4 regions of the Streptomyces sp. NBC_00503 genome follow, and region 4 is predicted to be linked to each of the others. Evidence: riboswitches for the same ligand, from Rfam matches in the RefSeq annotation. Region 4 holds a riboswitch; each other region holds the start of a gene.
What was found. Region 4 has a riboswitch for cobalamin ahead of OG490_RS31375 (ribonucleoside triphosphate reductase). Riboswitches for the same ligand answer to the same signal wherever they lie in the genome.
Positions count from the first base shown of each region.

Region 1: another riboswitch for cobalamin. It lies ahead of OG490_RS25940 (energy-coupling factor ABC transporter permease); the one in region 4 lies ahead of OG490_RS31375 (ribonucleoside triphosphate reductase).
Region 2: another riboswitch for cobalamin. It lies ahead of OG490_RS24940 (ribonucleoside-diphosphate reductase subunit alpha); the one in region 4 lies ahead of OG490_RS31375 (ribonucleoside triphosphate reductase).
Region 3: another riboswitch for cobalamin. It lies ahead of metE (5-methyltetrahydropteroyltriglutamate--homocysteine S-methyltransferase); the one in region 4 lies ahead of OG490_RS31375 (ribonucleoside triphosphate reductase).

Region 1 covers NZ_CP107855.1:5,569,824-5,574,698, forward strand. The annotation lists gene OG490_RS25920 (PadR family transcriptional regulator) at 1-312, opposite strand, end outside; gene OG490_RS25925 (ATP-binding cassette domain-containing protein) at 415-1,248, opposite strand; partial or broken gene cbiQ (cobalt ECF transporter T component CbiQ) at 1,245-1,975, opposite strand; gene OG490_RS25935 (energy-coupling factor ABC transporter substrate-binding protein) at 1,979-2,347, opposite strand; gene OG490_RS25940 (energy-coupling factor ABC transporter permease) at 2,347-3,045, opposite strand; cobalamin riboswitch at 3,075-3,268, opposite strand; gene OG490_RS25945 (flavodoxin family protein) at 3,385-4,086, shown strand; gene OG490_RS25950 (SsgA family sporulation/cell division regulator) at 4,104-4,511, opposite strand; gene OG490_RS25955 (hypothetical protein) at 4,768-4,875, opposite strand, start outside.
Region 2 covers NZ_CP107855.1:5,347,951-5,352,825, reverse strand. The annotation lists gene OG490_RS24960 (carbon starvation CstA family protein) at 1-161, shown strand, start outside; gene OG490_RS24955 (YbdD/YjiX family protein) at 158-355, shown strand; gene OG490_RS24950 (Uma2 family endonuclease) at 409-993, opposite strand; gene OG490_RS24945 (GNAT family N-acetyltransferase) at 1,072-1,569, shown strand; cobalamin riboswitch at 1,636-1,776, shown strand; gene OG490_RS24940 (ribonucleoside-diphosphate reductase subunit alpha) at 1,934-4,366, shown strand; gene OG490_RS24935 (ribonucleotide-diphosphate reductase subunit beta) at 4,441-4,875, shown strand, end outside.
Region 3 covers NZ_CP107855.1:366,252-371,126, reverse strand. The annotation lists gene metE (5-methyltetrahydropteroyltriglutamate--homocysteine S-methyltransferase) at 1-1,779, opposite strand, end outside; cobalamin riboswitch at 1,913-2,133, opposite strand; partial or broken gene OG490_RS39080 (IS982 family transposase) at 2,155-2,259, opposite strand; partial or broken gene OG490_RS01805 (mannose-6-phosphate isomerase, class I) at 2,575-2,895, opposite strand; gene OG490_RS01800 (glycoside hydrolase family 26 protein) at 3,293-4,585, shown strand; gene OG490_RS01795 (hypothetical protein) at 4,710-4,875, shown strand, end outside.
Region 4 covers NZ_CP107855.1:6,881,779-6,886,653, reverse strand. The annotation lists gene OG490_RS31385 (hemerythrin domain-containing protein) at 1-78, opposite strand, end outside; gene OG490_RS31380 (anaerobic ribonucleoside-triphosphate reductase activating protein) at 204-857, opposite strand; gene OG490_RS31375 (ribonucleoside triphosphate reductase) at 854-2,683, opposite strand; cobalamin riboswitch at 2,662-2,793, opposite strand; gene OG490_RS31370 (hypothetical protein) at 3,168-3,608, shown strand; gene OG490_RS31365 (GNAT family N-acetyltransferase) at 3,629-4,168, opposite strand; gene OG490_RS31360 (NADP-dependent isocitrate dehydrogenase) at 4,313-4,875, opposite strand, start outside.

The DNA.
Region 1 (4,875 bases), 1.3 Mb from region 4:
GCCCGCCGCCCGGATCCGCAGCAGCAGGGGGTCGCGCATCGGCTTCGGGTCCTGGCTGTCCCCGACCCACCGGGCCAGCTCCGCGCTTCCGGCGGGCAGCACCTCGTACTCCTTCTTCTGCCCCCGCACGGGCACCTCGCTGGGCAGCGCCCGGATCAGCCCGGCGTCCTCCAGCCGGCCGAGCTCCCGGTAGATCTGCTGGTGCGTCGCGGACCAGAAGTACCCGATCGACTTGTCGAACCGCCGCGTCAGCTCCAACCCGGACGAGGGCTTCTCGAGCAGGGCGGTGAGGATGGCGTGCGGAAGCGACATGCGGCCATCCTAGATTCGGGGCAGTTCCAGCACGCCGATCCCGCCGCTCAGAGCGAGGCCCAGACGGGTCCCGTCGAGCCGGCAGTACCTCCAGGGCCGCCCCTACGCCCAGGCGGCCAGCGCGTCCGGGGTTCTCGGGCCGGGGGTACCGGGGTCGAGCAGGCCCCGTGTCCGCAGGAAGGCCGTCACCGCCGGGGACCATGCTGTGCGCAGGCCCGACGCGGTGAGGAGGGGTGGGTCCGAGAGGAGGGATTCCGCCGGGCCCACGCGGATGCCGGACGGGGTCAGGACCGCCGCGTCGTCGGCCCAGCGGACCGCCAGGTCCACGTCGTGGGTGGCCATGACCACCGTGGTGCCGGAGGCCTGGAGTCCTGACAGGACGTCCAGGAGCCGCTCCTGGCCGTCCGGGTCGAGCCCGGCCGTCGGCTCGTCCAGGATCAGCACGCGCGGAGCCATCGCCACCGCACCCGCGATCGCCGCGCGCTTGCGCTGGCCGTAGGACAGGAGGTGGGTGGGGCGGTCCCGGAGCGCGGTGATGTCCAGTGCGGTGAGCGCCGCGTCCACCCGGGCGCGGACCTCGGCCGTCGGCAGGCCGAGGTTCATCGGGCCGAAGGACACGTCCTGTTCGACGGAGGCCGCGAAGAGCTGGTCGTCGGGGTCCTGCACCACCAGTTGGACGGAGGTCCGCAGCCGGGTCAGGCCGGCGCGGTCGTACGCGACCGGCGTGCCGTCGAGCCGCAGCGCGCCCGAACCGGGCCGCAGGCCACCGCTCAGCAGCCGCATCAGCGTGGTCTTGCCGCTGCCGTTGCGGCCCAGCAGGGCCAGCGCCCGGCCCGCCGGGATGGCGAAGTCGACGCCGGTCAGGACGGCCGGGCCGTCCTCGTAGGCATAGCCCGCGCCGGCCAGTTCCACCAGGGGGGTCGCCGATGGGTTCATGGGTGGAGCCCCTTCAGTACGAGGGTCAGGGTGATCAGCGCCGCCAGCAGCCCGGCCGTGGCCGCCAGGAACCGCCACGACAGGGCCGCCTCCGGGACCAGGACCCGCAGCGCGCCGTCGTAGCCGCGACCGGCCAGCCCCGCCTGGAGCTTGGCCGCGCGGTCGAAGGCCCGTACGAAGGAGGTCGCGGCGAGCCCGGCCAGGGAACGCCACACCGCCGCCCGTCCGGTGTGCCCGAGGCGGGCGGCCTGGGCCCGGCGGACCTGGGCCACGGAGTCCAGGAGCAGGAACGTGATCCGGTACATGACCAGGGCCACGTCCACCACGGGCGCCGGCACCCCGGCCCGGACCAGCCGGGGGAGCACGTCGGAGACCGGGGTGGTGAAGGCGAACAGCAGCAGCCCGAGCGAGGCCGCCGAGGTGCGCAGGAGCAGCTCGGCGGCGTGCCGCGGGCCGTCCGGGGCCATGGCGACCAGGCCCTGCGGGCCGCCCACGGCGAACAGCAGCGGCAGCGCCCCCGTGAAGCAGAAGCCGAGCGGGATCCGGAAGGCCCGCCACAGCTGGCGCCCGGCCACGCCCGCCGGGCCGAGGAGCACGGCGAGCGTGGCGGCGGCCACCAGCGGACCGCCGGGCCAGGGCGGCAGGCAGACGGCGGTGACCGTCAGCCCGACCCCGAGCAGGGCCTTCTCCAGCGGCTGCTGTGCGCGGCCACGTCGATCGGCAGCACCGCCTACGACTCCGGGGTGGCGGCACCGGCGCCGGCACCGGCACCGGCACCGGCACCCGTACCGGCGGCGGCCTGGGCGAGGCCCTGGCGGCGGCCCTTGCGGACGCCGAAGTAGTACGCGAGCACGCCCGCGCCCAGCGCCGCCTGGAGGGCGAACAGCGCCGACTCCACCTCCCCGGAGGGGGGTTCGTACAGCGGGGAGAACCACGGCTCGTAGTCCGGCTTGAGCTCGGTGATGGCCGCCTCCGCCTGCGCATCGGCGCCCGTGAAGGGCTCCTCCTTGCCCTCGCCGAGGCCGAGCGCGATCGGGAGCACGGCGAGCGCGGCCACCAGGAGCAGCAGCAGGGTGTTGATCTTCGCGTTCCTGCTCATCAGGCTGCCGCCCCCTGCTTCTCGGTACGGCCGGAGGTCAGCTTCGCGACACCGAGCCGGACCAGGTCCGACTTGCTCGACGCCATCAGCAGCCGCATCACGAGGACGGTCAGCAGCCCCTCGCTCACGGCCAGCGGCACCTGCGTGACCGCGAAGATCCCGCCGAACTTCGCGAGCGCGCCCAGGAATCCGGAGGCCGGGTCCGGGAAGGCCAGGGCGAGCTGCACGCTGGTGACGCAGTAGGTGACCAGGTCCGCGAAGAAGGCGCCGAAGAAGACGGTCACCATCAGCGGGAGGCCGAAGCCGCGCAGCAGCCGGTAGACGGCGTAGCCAGCCCACGGGCCGGCGATGGCCATCGAGAAGACGTTGGCGCCGAGGGTGGTGAGGCCGCCGTGGGCCAGCAGCAGGGCCTGGAAGAGCAGGGTGATGGTGCCGAGCACCGCCATGATCGGCGGCCGGAACAGGATCGCCCCGAGCCCCGTACCGGTGGGGTGCGAGCAACTTCCCGTGACCGAGGGGATCTTCAGGGCGGACAGGACGAACGTGAACGCTCCGGCCGCGCCGAGCAGCAGGGTGCTCTCCGGGTTGGCCTTCACCTCGCGGGTCAGCGAGCGGACGCCGTGGACGACGAAGGGAGCGGACGCGGCGCCCCAGGCGGCCGCGTGCAAGGGGGGCAGAAAACCCTCGGCTATATGCATGAGTGGGGAGACCTCTCCAGCACCTCGTGGATGGACAACGCGCCCCGGCCGGTCTCCTGGCTCACGGGTTGACGTCCTGGCCCCGCCTTCCCGGGCAGCGCGGAACCTCCCGCGCAGCCCAGTGGCTTTCCCGCAGGAGTGGAGCCGGACTTCCCGATCACAGTGGCGAGGGCCGCACCGGTTTCTCACCGGTTTCCCGAACACCAAGGCCCATTGACCCTAGTCGGCCGCCCGGACCGTAACAAACCGGAACCGCACGGACGCGGCCCGCCGACGAACCGGAACCCGTACGGGCGCTCCCCGGTGGCGACCGCGCCCGGGGCCGCCGAGGGTGGTGGCGTGGACTACTCCGACCTCACCGCCGTGTACGTGAACTGCACGCTCAAGCGGTCACCCGAGCCCAGCAACACCGAGGGCCTGATCGCCAGGAGCCGCGCCGTGATGGAGGCGGCCGGCGTCCGCACCTCGCTCATCCGGGCTGTCGACCACGACATCGCCACGGGCGTCTGGCCGGACATGACCGAGCACGGCTGGGAGGAGGACCAGTGGCCGGTGCTCTACAGCCAGATCATGGACGCCGACATCCTCGTCCTGTGCGGCCCGATCTGGCTCGGGGACAACAGCTCGGTGATGAAGCAGGTCATCGAGCGGCTCTACGCCTGCTCCTCGATCCTGAACGAACAGGGCCAGTACGCCTACTACGGGCGCGTCGGCGGGGCGCTGATCACCGGCAACGAGGACGGCGTCAAACACTGCGCCATGAACATCCTCTACAGCCTCCAGCACCTCGGCTACGCGATCCCGCCGCAGGCCGACGCCGGATGGATCGGGGAGGCCGGGCCCGGACCCTCGTACCTGGACCCCGGCTCGGGCGGCCCCGAAAACGACTTCACCAACCGGAACACCACCTTCATGAGCTGGAACCTCATGCACCTGGCGGCCCTGCTCAAGCGCAACGGCGGGATCCCCGCCCACGGCAACCAGCGCTCGCAGTGGGACGCGGGCTGCCGCTTCGACTTCCCGAACCCGGAGCACCGCTGATCCTCACGTGGGACGGCTCACCTGGGCAGCAGGGTGTCCAGCTCGGCGTCGAGGTCGTAGTGGCGGTGCTCCTGGCCGCGCGGGACCATCGTGGTCATCCGCCGGCACAGCTCGCGCACGTCCTTCGAGCGGGCGGACACCACGCAGCCCTGGCTGCCGTTGCTGAAGGCGAGGTAGATCCGCGGTTCGGTGCCCTGCCAGCGCGGCCACACCTGGATGTCGCCCTCCCCGGTGGCGCAGACCTGACCGTCGAGGAGCAGCTCCCGCGAGAACACCCAGTGCGCGAGGTGGAGTCCGGCGCCCTCGAAGTCGAGGGAGACCTCGTAGGGCCGGTCGGAGCGGTACACGAAGACGCCCCGCATCGGAATGGGAGAAGGGGAGGCCTCCAGCTGGAGCGGGAGGACACGGTGTTCTGTGCCGGTCATGGGGGCCGCCTCTCTCTCAGGGGTGGGGGAAACACACCCACTCGGGCAAGTTAGTCCACCCCCGGGCCCCCTCCGCGGGGCAAAGGTCCCATCCGGGAGGGCCCCTCGGCCTTTTTTCTCCCGAACGTGACAAGAACGCGACGAAGCCCGCCCCCGGGAGGGGGCGGGCTTCGTCGCGTCCGACGGGCGCGACGTACGAGTGCATACGACTACGTACGCCTACGCCCTACTGCACACGACTACGCGCGACTACGTCCTACGGGAGGGGGTTGTAGATGAGGGACTCGTGCGAGTTGGACTGCCCGATCGCGGTGAAGCCCGAACCGTTGGACTGCGCGCCGTTGTTCTGGTTGGACGCACCGAA
Region 2 (4,875 bases), 1.5 Mb from region 4:
CCGTCCGCAAGCCGGAGTCCGTCACCCTGGCCGAGACCCCGTGGGAGGAGTCCCGGATCATCGCCCCGGCCGGGCTGATCCCGACCGCCGAGGAACGCGCGGAGCTCGCCGCCGCCGGACTCGACTCGGGCGGGGGCCGCGTGAAGGAACCGGTCGCGTGACGGGCCTTCGCCACGCGCTGGGCCGGGCCCGGTACTTCGTACGGGAGTTCTCGGGCGAGGCGGCGTACGACCGCTACGTGGCTCACGCCCGCACGCACGACCCGGAGGCGGAGGTTCCGACCCGCCGCGAATTCGAGCGCGCCCGCACGGACGCGCGCGAGGCGGACCCCCGCGAGGGCTTCCGCTGCTGCTGAACGGCACCTGGAAGGGCCCCGCCGAGTTCCATCGGTGGGGCCCTTCGAAATGCTCAGCGCACCCAGTCCTTGAGAGGCTCGGTCTGGAGGGTGATGCCGACGGGGTCGGGCAACTCGACGTCCTTGCCGTACGGAACGGTGCGGACCGTCTCGTACCGCCGCCCCGCCGGCTCGCTGTAGACGGAGATCTCGCACTTGGCCCGGTCGACCAGCAGATACAGCGGGATGCCTGTCTCCGCGTAGGCGCGCGGCTTTTCGACGTGGTCCCGCCGGTGGGTGTCAGAGTCCCAGGAAGTCACCTCGACGACCATGAGAATCGAATCCGGGTCGACCCAGTCCCCCTGCCCGACGAATGCCTCGGAGGGTGCGAGCGCCGCATCCGGGATCGCCCTGCCTGCCCGGTACTCCTGCGCTTTGATCCCCTGCCCGGGGTGCAGCCAGAGCTCGGGCCGATGCTGCATGCAGATCCGGGTGAGCCACTGGATGATCATCTGGTGGTCGCCGTCCGGCATGGCCTTGCTCCTGATCACCCCGTCGATGAACTCCAACCGTGTGCCCACTCGCTCGCGAGCCGCTATGCGCGCGACGGCCTCGAAGTCCTCGGTCAGCATGTGGGGCCTGTCGGTCATCACGGTCATGCCTCGCTCACCTTCATCGACGGTGCTGCCTCCGACGATAGCGCCGGGCACCGACACCCGTATTGCACACTCGACCGCATGGACATCGTCATCAGGGCGGCAACGGCCGCCGAATACGAAGAGCTGGGCGAGCTCACCGCACAGGCCTACCTCGGCGACGACCTGCTGGACTTCGCCGAGGACGACCCCTACCTGGACCGGCTGCGCGACGTCGCCGGCCGGGCCGCCGACGCCGAAGTGATCGTCGCGGAGTACGAGGGCACGCTGCTCGGCAATGTGACCTTCGCCCCTCCCGGCAGCCCCCTCGCCCAGATCGCCGGCCCCCACGAGGCGGAGTTCCGGATGCTGGCCGTCTCCCCCGAGGCCCGCGGCCGGGGCGCCGGCGAGGCCCTGGTGCGCGCCTGCATGGCCCGCGCCCGGGAGCTGGAGGGCGTGACCCACCTGGCGCTGTCGACCACGGAGAAGATGCTGGGGGCACACCGGATCTACCACCGGCTGGGCTTCGTCCGGACCCCGGAGCGCGACTGGTACCCGGTCCCCGGCCTTCCCCTGCTCACCTACCGCGTCGAGCTGTAACGGCGCGCCACCACCGACGAGCGACACAACATGTGGGGGCTACCGCAAGCGGTGGCCCCCACATGTATGCTCGACCTCGCTGTCGTCGCAGGGGAATCCGGTGAGAATCCGGAACTGTCCCGCAACGGTATGAAATGCCCGGACCTGGTCGAACCTGGTCGGAGGGCATCCACAAGTCCGAGGACCTGTCGACAGTGCGCCCGGATCGACCGACCCGGGTGCCGATTCGTCCGGGCCTCGCGGTTGGGCCGGTGGACGTCACGTGGCGTATGCGTGCCCTGCCAGGCCCGCACTCCCCCGCGTGCGCCCCCTCGCGCCCCGCACCAGCGGTGTTCCCGGAGCCGAGCGAGGGAGAGCTCCCCCCGTGACCATCGCGCCTTCCGCACCGCGCGCCGAGTCCGACCCGTCCGCCTACGAGGGTCCGGGGGCCGCGCTGTTGCGCACGCTCACCGAGCTGACCGCCGATCTGCCCGACACCGACCCCGGCCGGGTCGCCGCCGCCGCCCTGCGCGGCCGCAGCGCCGCCGCCGACGAGGCGGAGCTGCGCACGCTCGCCACCGAGGCGGCCGCCGGCCTGATCTCCGAGGACCCGGCGTACTCCCGGCTCGCCGCCCGCCTGCTGACGCTCGCCGTCCGCGACGAGGCCGCCGGCCAGGGCTCCCTCTCGTTCTCCGGCTCCGTCGAGGTGGGCCACCGCGAGGGCCTGATCGCCGACCGCACCGCAGACTTCGTACGGCTCCACGCGAACCGCCTCGACGCGCTGGTCGAGCACGCGCTCACCGAGGGCGCCGACGACCGCTTCGGCTTCTTCGGCCTGCGCACCCTGCACAGCCGCTACCTGCTGCGCCACCCGATCACCCGCCAGGTCATCGAGACCCCGCAGTTCTTCATGCTGCGCGTGGCCTGCGGCCTCGCCGAGAACGAGAGCATCGCGGCCGTCGAGGAAGTCGCCTCCCTCTACCGGCTGATGAGCCGCCTGGACTACCTGCCGTCCTCCCCCACGCTCTTCAACTCCGGCACCCGGCACCCGCAGATGTCCTCCTGCTACCTGCTGGACTCCCCGCTGGACGAGCTCGACTCCATCTACGACCGCTACCACCAGGTCGCCCGCCTCTCCAAGCACGCCGGCGGCATCGGCCTGTCCTACTCGCGCATCCGCGCCCGCGGCTCCCTGATCCGCGGCACCAACGGCCACTCCAACGGCATCGTGCCGTTCCTCAAGACGCTGGACGCCTCCGTCGCCGCTGTGAACCAGGGCGGCCGCCGCAAGGGCGCCGCGGCCGTCTACCTGGAGACCTGGCACGCCGACATCGAGGAGTTCCTGGAGCTCCGTGACAACACCGGCGAGGACCAGCGCCGCACCCACAACCTCAACCTGGCCCACTGGGTGCCGGACGAGTTCATGCGCCGCGTGAACGCCGACGCCGACTGGTCGCTGTTCTCCCCGGCCGACGTCCCCGACCTCGTCGACCTGTGGGGCGACGAGTTCGACGCCGCCTACCGCAAGGCCGAGGCCGGCGGCCTGGCCCGCAAGACCATCCCCGCCCGCGACCTGTACGGCCGGATGATGCGCACCCTCGCGCAGACCGGCCAGGGCTGGATGACCTTCAAGGACGCCTCCAACCGCACGGCCAACCAGACCGCGGAGCCGGGCACCGTCGTCCACTCCTCGAACCTGTGCACCGAGATCATCGAGGTCACCAACGACGGCGAGACCGCCGTCTGCAACCTCGGCTCGGTCAACCTCGGCGCCTTCGTGCTCGCCGAGACCGGCGACATCGACTGGGAGCGCCTGGACGAGACCGTCCGCACGGCGGTCACCTTCCTCGACCGCGTCGTGGACATCAACTTCTACCCGACCGAGCAGGCCGGCCGCTCCAACGCCCGCTGGCGCCCGGTGGGCCTGGGCGCGATGGGCCTCCAGGACGTCTTCTTCCAGCTGAAGCTGCCCTTCGACTCCGCCGAGGCGAAGGCCCTGTCCACCAAGCTCTCCGAGCGCATCATGCTCGCCGCGTACGAGGCCTCGTGCGACCTGGCCGAGCGCAGCGGCCCGCTCCCCGCCTGGGAGCAGACCCGTACCGCCCGCGGGGTCCTGCACCCCGACCACTACGACGTCGAGCTGAACTGGCCGGAGCGCTGGGACGCGCTGCGCGCCCGGGTCGCGAAGTCCGGGATGCGCAACTCCCTGCTCCTGGCCATCGCCCCGACGGCCACCATCGCCTCCATCGCGGGCGTGTACGAGTGCATCGAGCCGCAGGTCTCCAACCTCTTCAAGCGCGAGACGCTGAGCGGGGAGTTCCTCCAGGTCAACGGCTACCTGGTGCAGGAGCTCAAGCGGCTCGGCGTCTGGGACGCCCAGACCCGCGAGGCGCTGCGCGACGCCTCCGGCTCGGTCCAGGGCTTCGGCTGGATCCCGGCCGAGGTGCGCAACCTCTACCGCACGGCGTGGGAGATCCCGCAGCGCGGCCTGATCGACATGGCGGCCGCGCGCACCCCCTTCCTCGACCAGTCGCAGTCGCTGAACCTGTTCCTGGAGACGCCCACCATCGGCAAGCTGTCGTCGATGTACGCGTACGCCTGGAAGCAGGGCCTGAAGACCACGTACTACCTGCGCTCGCGCCCGGCGACGAAGATCGCCCGCGCCGCACAGGCCACCACCCCGGTGGCGCTCCCGCAGCCGGTCAACAACCAGCCGGTCAACGCCGACGCAGCCGCCCAGGCCGCCGCCGAGGCCGCCGCCGCGGAAGCGCTCGCCTGCTCCCTTGAAAACCCCGAGTCCTGCGAGGCCTGCCAGTAATGAGCTCCACCGCCGTGACGTCCTCACCGAAGAAGAACCTCCTGGACCCGGGCTTCGAGCTCACCCTCCGCCCCATGCGCTACCCGGACTTCTACGAGCGCTACCGGGACGCGATCAAGAACACCTGGACCGTGGAGGAGGTCGACCTCCACTCGGACGTGGCCGACCTCGCCAAGCTCACGCCCGGCGAGCAGCACATGATCGGACGCCTCGTCGCCTTCTTCGCGACGGGCGACTCGATCGTCTCGAACAACCTCGTGCTGACCCTGTACAAGCACATCAACTCCCCGGAGGCGCGCCTGTACCTGTCGCGCCAGCTCTTCGAGGAGGCCGTGCACGTCCAGTTCTACCTGACGCTGCTCGACACCTACCTGCCCGACCCGGACGACCGCGCGGCCGCCTTCGACGCGGTCGAGGAGATCCCCTCGATCCGCGAGAAGGCCCAGTTCTGCTTCAAGTGGATCAACGAGGTCGAGAAGCTGGAGCGACTGGAGACCAAGGCCGACCGC
Region 3 (4,875 bases), 6.5 Mb from region 4:
CACCTGCCGGGCGGTGTCCCCGAGGGGCTGGTCATCGCGTACGAAGGACCAGGCGAGCATCGTGACCGGGCCGGTCAGCATGCCCTTGACGGGCTTGGCCGTCTGCGCCTGGGCGTACGAGGTCCAGCGCACGGTCATCGGATCCGGCCGGGAGATGTCCCCGGCGAGCACCGGCGGGCGGACGTAGCGGGTGCCGTACGACTGGACCCAGCCGTGCCGGGTGGCGAGGTAGCCGGTCAGCTGCTCGGCGAAGTACTGCACCATGTCGCTCCGTTCGGGTTCGCCGTGCACCAGGACGTCGATGCCCGCCTTCTCCTGGAAGGCGATCACCTCGCGGATCTCGTCCTTGATCCGCTCCTCGTAGCCGTCCGCGTCGATGACCCCGGCGCGCAGGTCGGCGCGGGCCGTGCGCAGTTCGCCCGTCTGCGGGAAGGAGCCGATCGTCGTGGTGGGCAGCAGCGGGAGCCCCAGCCGGGCGCGCTGGGCCGGCACGCGCTCGGCGTAGGACGGGGAGCGCCGGGTGTCGGCTTCGGTGACGGCCGCCGCGCGGGCCCGTACCGCCGGGTCGTGGGTGAGCGGGGAGTTGGCCCGGGAGGCCAGATCGGCCCGGTTGGCGGCGAGTTCGGCCTGGATGGCACCGGTGCCCTGGGCGAGCCCGCGGGCCAGGGTGGTGATCTCGGCGGTCTTCTGCCGGGCGAAGGCCAGCCAGCGCCGGATCTGCGGGTCGGTGTCCCGCTCGGCGGCGGCGTCCAGCGGAACGTGCAGCAGGGAGCAGGACGCGGCGACGTCCACGCGCCCGGCGAGACCCAGCAGCGTCCCGAGGGTGGCCAGCGACTTCTGGTGGTCGTTGATCCAGATGTTGCGGCCGTTGACCACGCCGGCGACCAGCCGCTTGCCCGGCAGCCCGCCCACCGCCGCCAGATCCGCGAGGTTCCCGGCGGCGGCCCCGGTGAAGTCGAGGGCGAGCCCTTCGACGGGGGCCTTCGCGAGGACCGGGAGGGCCTCTCCGAGCCGGTCGAAGTAGGAGGCGACGAGCAGCTTGGGCCGTTCGGTGAGCGCGCCCAGCTCGCGGTAGGTACGGGCGGCGGCGTTCAGTTCGGCCGGGGTGCGGTCCTGCACCAGGGCGGGCTCGTCGAGCTGCACCCACTCGGCCCCGGCGGCGCGGAGCGCTGCCAGCACCTCGGCGTAGACGGGCAGCAGCCGGTCGAGCAGGGTCAGCGGCTCGAAGCCGTCCGCGACGCCCGGCGCGGGCTTGGCCAGCAGCAGATAGGTCACCGGGCCCACCAGCACGGGCCGGGCGCGGTGCCCGAGCGCGAGGGCTTCCCCGAGCTCCGAGACCTGCTTGGCGGGGTCGGCGGTGAACACCGTATCGGGCCCCAACTCGGGCACGAGGTAGTGGTAGTTCGTGTCGAACCACTTGGTCATCTCCAGCGGCGCCACGTCCTGCGTGCCGCGGGCCATCGCGAAATAGCCGTCGAGCGCGTCGGCCGCCACGGCGGCGCGGTGCCGGGCGGGCACGGCGCCGACCATCACGCTGGTGTCCAGCACGTGGTCGTAGTACGAGAAGTCACCCGTCGGAACCTCGTCGATACCGGCGTCGGCCAGCTGCCGCCAGACCTCCCGGCGCAGCTCCGCGGCGGTCTCCCGCAGCGCGTCGGCGGCGACGCGGCCCTTCCAGTAGCCCTCTACGGCCTTCTTCAGTTCCCGGTTCGGGCCCTGGCGGGGATAGCCGTACACGGTGGCGTGCACGTCGGCGGCCGCGTTGTTCGAGGTGGTCACAGAACTCTCCTTCGCGAGTGTGTCCTAGGACGGACCCCGGTGGACCCGACAGGGCACGCGGACGCGAAGGGATGGCAGAAATGACGCCGACCCGCCCGAGAGGTCACCGGAATCTCCGCGCGAGGACGGTCGTCCTCACGGCGGGCAACGGGCAGGTCTTCGGACTCGCGGGCGCGCCTGCCCCCAGGGCTGACACCTACTGGCCGTCGCTTCCCAGATCCGTCCGGATCCAGTGCGTGTGACGGCGGTCGTTCCCACTCACCGCTGCGGGGCAGTCCCGGATTCCCACCGGGTTCCCTCTTACGACGCCTCCCGCCTGGAGGGCGGGGGCGAACCAGCTGCATGGGCCACACTAGACGAATAAGTCCGATGTGTTCAGTGATCGAATGCGACCGGCGACCGCATGGTCGGGGCGCCGGTCTTGTGGTTGCGCCAGATCGCGGCGTCCATGGCGAGGATGCGATGGGCGACGCGGACGCCTTGGGAGGCGGAGCTCGCGCCCGCGCTTCCCTGCGCACTGTTCGCCCTCCGCCCGATGCGGAGGACGATGGAGGGCATGGGTGAGCACGACTGTCACCTGCACGCCGACGACCGAGGCTGAGGGCACCCAGGCGATGCCGTTGTTTCCCCCGCCTGCTCCCTAGCCTCGGCCGCACCCACGTCGAACTGGTGGGCGGCCCGCTGGACGGCCTTATCAGCCCTTCCCGGATCGGAGAGCCGTGTGGGCGTAGGCCGAACGCCAGGGACGTCGCGCTACGGCCGCAGATTCTCACAGCCGCCTCGAGGGACGGTACGTCAGACCACCACCGTGGCACGGAAGACGGTGCCGGTTTGGGACAGTTCAACCTTTTCGCCCGCCGGTACGAACACCGACTCCCCCGGGGCCAGTGCCAGTTCCCCGGAGACCGGGGAGGTGGCCTTCGGGGAGCCTGCCGTGCACAGAAGGATCTGCGGGGCGGTGTCGGGGAGCACCCGGGGGGCGCCGCCGGGGGCCAGGACGAAGCGGGAGAGGCGGAATTCGTCGATGGGGGTCTCGTAGACCTCTTCGCCGTTGCCCTCGGGGCGCATCACTCCGGGGTCGCTGGGTGCGAAGACGACCACCTTCAGCAGCTCCGGGTTCTCGGGGAGCCGATCGCGATCCCGCACGCCAAGACGGACGCGGTGACCGCCTGACGGTGGGCTGCGCGCGGTCCGACGAGGGCATCGAGTGGGCGCGCTGGACGGGACGAACGCCCGGCCGATGTTCATGATATTGGTGTCGGAAGCGGCCGCCGGGCATGAGCGCGGGCCGTTGTCATGAGGGCCGCCAGGTGGGCCCCACAGCAGATGTGATCCAGTCGACACAGGAAACGTGCATCCATTGCCGGATACCAGTCGTCTGAGTGCACGTTCGACGTGGTCTTTCGGTATCCAGGAGGGGGGGGAGGCAATGATTTATCGGCATCTGAGGCGCCGCAGCGTGCTAGCCGGTGCGGCCGTGACGGTAGTCGGCGGCGCGTTGGGGGCCAGCCTGATGGGAACCTCCCGCGGGCCGTCCGGCTCAGGGCTGCAGACGGACCTGGTCAAGCGGGATCCGCTGGCCACCCCGACGGCGCGGGCTGTTTACGGTCTGCTCGCCGGGCTGGAAGCGGACGCGCGGGCCGGCCGGAGCCGCGGGACGCTCATCGGACAGCATGTCGAGCTGCACAACGAGCTCTACAACGCCCAGTACGGCGACCACCCGGGACTCAAGGTGGCGGGCTACTACTACCGCAAGCCCCAGGACATCTCGGGGAAGCTGCCCGCGTTCCTGGAAGTGGACCTCGGCCCCGGCTACCAGGAGGAGGGCTGGGGTGTGGGAGAGCCGCGGGACTACTCGCGGGCAGCCTGGCCCGCCCGCCGTGAGCACTGGACTTACACCAACGACGCCGTGGACCTCGCCCTGGGCGTGTGGCGCGGCCTGCCCAGGGCAGCCGACGGTTCGTACAACCCCGGCGGGACCGAGCAGCTGTGGAACGGGACAAAGGCCGCGCTGCCCGGCAACGGGGGCAAGCCTGCGGGCTTCGTCGGCATGTCGTTCCATCAGCCCTGGCCGGGCAGCCCGGTGAAGAGCTTCGAGCAGACGATGCGCCGCAACTCGCCGGCCGCCAAGGACCCGAAGTGGATCGACCGGATCCTCAAAGCGGGTACCGACGAACACCGGGCGCTACTGCTCGACCTCTCGTTCCTGGCAGACCATCTGGGATATCTGGCGCGGTTCGGAGTGCCGGTCCTCCTGCGCCCGTACCACGAGATGAATGCCCTGGGGGAGGAGCGCGGATTCTGGTGGTCCGGTCTTGAACCCGAGCAGTACAAGGCTCTCTGGCGCACTCTCTACGACTACTTGGTGGGGTCCCGGGGGCTGCACCATCTCATCTTCGTGTGGGCACCCTCCGCTTGGGACGGTGTGCATGGAAGTGACCCGTGGGACTTCTATCCTGGCGCGGAATACGTCGATGTGGTCGGGGTCGACGACTACAGCGGATCCCCGCAGCAGCCGTTCGGCAAGGGCCCCTGGACCGTGAAGTGGCATCGCGACCTGGAGGGTTACGGCAAGCCTCGCATCATCGCGGAGTCGTTTCACGTACCGGTCAACATGGCCCAGCGCGAAACGCTGACGCAGGCCCCCTGGGTGCTGTGGACGGTCTGGGGCGACGGGCTGACGGCCAGGAACTCCGAGGTCGACGTGAAGATGACGTACGACGATGTGCGGGTGCTCACGGGCGGGCCGGTCCAGCGGGCCCCTGGGGTGGATTGGGCCGGATTGCAAGGAAGCTCACACAACTAGCCTCCAGACTTGGGCCTTCCGTAACATTTTCTTTATGAAGATCTGAAATGCTGAATGAGTCTGACCAGTCGTGATCAGCTGGCCCGGGCGCTAATTGGGGAATTTAAAAGGAGGGTGGGGGAAGTTGACCGACGAGACGCCAAGAGCTCATCGTATTGCCGCATATGTCGCATTCGGGTGGGCGATAGTCCTGCTGCTGTGGGCCATCTACAACTGTTTCTGGCAGGTCGGCTTCGGTGAGTTCATGCAGGGGCTCGTCTACTACGGCGTCGGTGACGGCTCCGGAGCCT
Region 4 (4,875 bases):
CGCCTCGTGGAACTCCCGCCGGAACATCCGGTGCACCACGACCATGTCGTGCGTGAACGGCCTTGGCTGACTCTCCATCTCCGATGACCCCCGGTCGTGACGGACACGTCCGCCACCAGCGTGACCCACACCGGTCCGCGGACGCCAGGGCGCACGACGGCGCACCGCGGGCGGTCGGGACGCCGGGGCCCCTCGGCCGTCTTTTACACCGCCGTCCGCCCCGGTGGGCGCATCTCCTGGCGGAGCGTGGCCCGGGCGCCCAGGCCGTCGAGCCAGTCGTCCAGTTCCGCCATCGCGGGCGGGTCCAGGAGGGACGGGTCCACGGTGGTGCGGAGCTGGTGGGGCACTCCGGAGCCCAGGAGGAGGCGCAGGCTGCGCTCCGCCGAGGCGGCCGCGTGGCCGATGCCGGTGACCCGCTCGTAACGGCCGGGCGGGGCCTTGACGTCGAAGCCGACCCAGTCCAGCTGGCCCGCGTCCAGCAGCCGGGCGAGGCGCCGGGGGAAGGCTCCGCCGGTGTGCAGCCCGACCTGGAGGCCCAGGGCCCGTGCCTCCCGTACGGCCTGCGCGAGTCCGCGCTGGAGCAGCGGCTCCCCGCCGGAGAAGACGATCCCGTCGAGCAGCCCCGTACGGCGGGCGAGGTGGCCGAGCACCTCGTCCCAGGAGACGGCGGCCGGGGCGCGGGCGGGCAGTAGGCCGGGGTTGTGGCAGTAGCCGCAGCGCCAGGGGCAGCCCTGGCAGAAGACGGTGGTCACGAGCCGGCCCGGCCAGTCGCAGGTGGACAGCCGCGACCAGCCGCCGATCCGGACGACGTCGGCGGGGGCGGCCGCCGGGCCCGGCGGGGGCCCGACGGGGGTCACACGGCCGCCTTGAAGTGGACGCGCTCGGCCTGCTCGCCCTTCTTGCCGATGTTGAAGGAGGACACCGGGCGGTGGTACCCCATGACCCGGGTCCAGACCTCGCACACCGCGCCGCAGTCGGGGCACTCGGGCTGCTCCCCGGCGAGGTAGCCGTGGTCGGCGCAGATGGAGAAGGTCGGGGTGACGGTCAGGTACGGGAGCCGGAAGTTCTCCAGCGATCGCCGGACCAGCTTGCGGCAGGCCTCCGCCGTCGGGATCCGCTCGGGGGTGTACAGGTGCAGGACGGTTCCGCCCGTGTACTTGCCCTGGAGTTCGTCCTGCCGCTCCAGCGCCTCGAAGGGGTCGTCGGTCCATCCGACGGGCAGCTGGGAGGAGTTGGTGTAGTACGGGTTGGCTTCGGTGCCGGCCTGGAGGATCCCGGGGAAGCGGGCCCGGTCCTCCTTCGCGAAGCGGTACGTGGTGCCCTCGGCCGGGGTGGCCTCCAGGTTGTAGAGGTGGCCGGTGCTCTCCTGGAAGTCGACCATCCGGGCCCGGACCCGGTCCAGCAGCCGGACCGCGAGGGCGTGGCCTCCGGGTGCGGTGATGTCGTACGCGTCCCCGCTGAAGTTGCGGATCATCTCGTTGATCCCGTTGACCCCGATGGTGGAGAAGTGGTTGCGCAGGGTGCCCAAGTACCGCTTGGTGTAGGGGAAGAGACCGCCGTCGATCAGCTCCTGGACGGTGGTCCGCTTGAGTTCGAGGCTGTCCTTGGCCAGTGCGCACAGCCGGTCCACCTCGGCCAGCAGCCCCGGTTCGTCACCGGCGTACGAGTGCCCGAGGCGGGCGCAGTTGAGGGTGACCACCCCGAGCGAACCGGTCTGCTCGGCGCTGCCGAAGAGGCCGTTGCCGCGCCTGAGCAACTCGGTCAGGTCGAGTTGGAGGCGGCAGCACATGGAGCGGACCATGTTCGGCTCGAGCTCGGAGTTGATGAAGTTCTGGAAGTACGGGAGCCCGTACTTGGCCGTCATCGCGAAGAGCCGCTCGGCGTTCTCGCTCTCCCAGGGGAAGTCCCGGGTGATGTTGTACGTCGGGATGGGGAAGGTGAACACCCGCCCGGCGGCGTCCCCTTCGGTCATCACCTCGATGTACGCCCGGTTGATCAGGTCCATTTCGGCCTGGAGCTCGCCGTAGGTGAAGGCGACCTCCTCGCCGCCGACGACCGGGATCTGCTCGCGCAGGTCCTCGGGGCAGGTCCAGTCGAAGGTGAGGTTGGTGAAGGGGGTCTGGGTGCCCCAGCGCGAGGGCACGTTCAGATTGTGGACCAGCTCCTGGATGCACTGCCTGACCTGCGGGTACGTCATCGCGTCGAGGCGGACGTAGGGGGCGAGGTACGTGTCGAAGGAGGAGAAGGCCTGGGCGCCCGCCCATTCGTTCTGCAGGGTGCCCAGGAAGTTCACGATCTGGCCCACGGCCGAGGAGAGGTGCCGGGGCGGGGCGGAGTCGATCTGCCCGGGGACCCCGTTGAAGCCCTCGGTCAGCAGGGTGCGCAGGGACCATCCGGCGCAGTAGCCGGAGAGCATGTCCAGGTCGTGGATGTGGAGGTCGCCCTCGCGGTGGGCGCGGGCCACGTCGGCGGGGTAGACCTGCTCCAGCCAGTAGTTCGCGGTGATCTTGCCCGCCGCGTTGAGGATGAGGCCGCCGAGCGAGTAGCCCTGGTTGGCGTTGGCGTTCACCCGCCAGTCCCGGCGGTCCAGGTATTCGGTCACGGTCTCTACGGCATCGACGACAGCAGTCACGGCAGCCCTCCCACGAGGCTCGGCACGGAAGTACGGAACACGGGCCGGCAGGGGTCGGACTCGTCCACCCGAGGTGGACACAACCGTTGCGGGGCAGTCCCGGATTCACACCGGATTCCCTGATGACTCGGTCGGGGCGGACCTGCGCGAACATGCGCGCAAACAAGCAGAGCCCCGCCGAACCGGCAGAGCCAACACTACATATAGATGCCAGCAGTACTTGCAACCACTACATATTGGGTGGCGAAGGTCCCGGGGCAGGGGCCTTCCGACCCTGACGCGGGATCGACTTCGGCCACTGACGGACGGCGGCGACGGGCAGGCGACGGACAGGCGATGCGCAGGCAAATGGACAAAGGCATGCCGTCTGTACAACTGCGGCGATCAAGGGGCGCCGCGGGCCTTTCAGCGGAATAGGGAATTCCCCTGGCCTTCCGGCGGAAGTGGCGCATAATCATCTTCATGCGGCTTGAAACAACCCTCTTGCCGCGTAGGTCACGTATGCATGGGGGGCATCGTGCCGATGAGGAATTCCATGGGCGCCGGCACGTTTCCGGCGACGTCCGCAGAGCTTTCCCGCCTGCTCACCGCCGTACGGCGGGGCAGGGTGGTCACCGTCACCGGACGGCTCCGGGGGCCCCGGAGCCTGCTGGTGCGGGAGATCGGGGAACGGCTCGCGTCCAACTTCTACGACGGGGTGGCCGTGGTCACCCTGGACCACCGCTTCGGGGTCCGCGACCTGACGGCCGCGCTGGGCTGCGTACCGGGCATGCCGTTCCTGCCGTACGGCACGGTGAACGCGGCTTCGTGGCTGGCCGAGCGCGACATGCTGCTCGTCCTCGACGGCTGCGACCACCTCGCGTCCGAGACGCTGGCCTGGCTGCGCGAACTGCTCGGCGCGGCCCCGGGCCTGCGGATCCTGGCGGCCGGACGCCACCCGCTGGGCATGCCTCAGGAGCGGGTCCACCCACTCTGAACCCGCTCCGTCCGGGCGCCCTACGCTGCGGCGGCCCGCCAGTCCTCGACCATCAGCCCCATCACCACCTCGTCCAGGAACTCCCCGCACACCCAGGCCGACCCGCGCAGGGTCCCTTCCAGAGCGAATCCGTTCGCGCTCGCGGCCCGGATCATGGCGGCATTGTCGGCCAGGGTGTCCACCTGGAGCCGGTGCAGCCCGCGCACGGAGAACCCGTAGCGGCACAGCAGCCGCACGACGTCCTCGCCCAGCCCGCGGCCCCGACTGCCGGGGCGCAGGGAAATCCCGAGGTGTGCGGAGCGGTTGTGCGCGTCGATGGACCAGAGCAGCGCCTCGCCCGCCAACTCGCCGGTGGCGCGCTCCACCACGGAGAAGAAGGCGACGTCGTCGGAGGGTTCGCGCGGTTCGTACGGGGAGTGCCCGCTCGCCGCGCCCACCGGCCGCCAGGGCCGGGTGTCGCCGCGCGAACGCGTCACGACGTCCTCGTACAGCTCCGCGTGGAGCACGGGCACGTCGTCGGTGTGCCGGGCACGCAGCTCGGCCAATTCTCCTTGGATCATGGGCTCTTACTAGTCCCCGCGCGGCCGGGTCCACAACCGGGTTTCCACGGCCGGGCACGGGACACGGGTCAGCCCCGGCCGACGACTGCCGACCGGGGCTGACCCGCGGTGCTGTGGAGCGGTGGTGCTGTGGAGCGGTGAACCTCAGCCGAGGAGCGCGAGCGCCTCGTTCAGCGTCGCGGACGGCCGCATGATCGCCGCGGCCTTGGCGGCGTCGGGCTGGTAGTAGCCGCCGATGTCGACCGGGGAGCCCTGGACGGCGATGAGCTCGCCGACGATCTTCTCCTCGGACTCGGCCAGCGACTTGGCCAGCGCGTCGAACGCGGCGGCCAGCTTCGGGTCCTCGGTCTGGCGCGACAGCTCCTGCGCCCAGTACAGGGCGAGGTAGAAGTGGCTGCCGCGGTTGTCGATGCCGCCCAGCTTGCGGCTCGGCGACTTGTCCTCGTTGAGGAAGGTGCCGGTCGCACGGTCCAGGGTGTCCGCGAGGACCTGGGCGCGGGCGTTGCCGGTGGTGGTGGCGAGGTGCTCGAAGGAGACGGCCAGCGCGAGGAACTCGCCGAGCGAGTCCCAGCGGAGGTAGTTCTCCTTGACGAGCTGCTGCACGTGCTTCGGGGCGGAGCCGCCGGCGCCCGTCTCGAAGAGGCCGCCGCCGTTCATCAGCGGGACGACCGACAGCATCTTGGCGCTGGTGCCCAGCTCCAGGATCG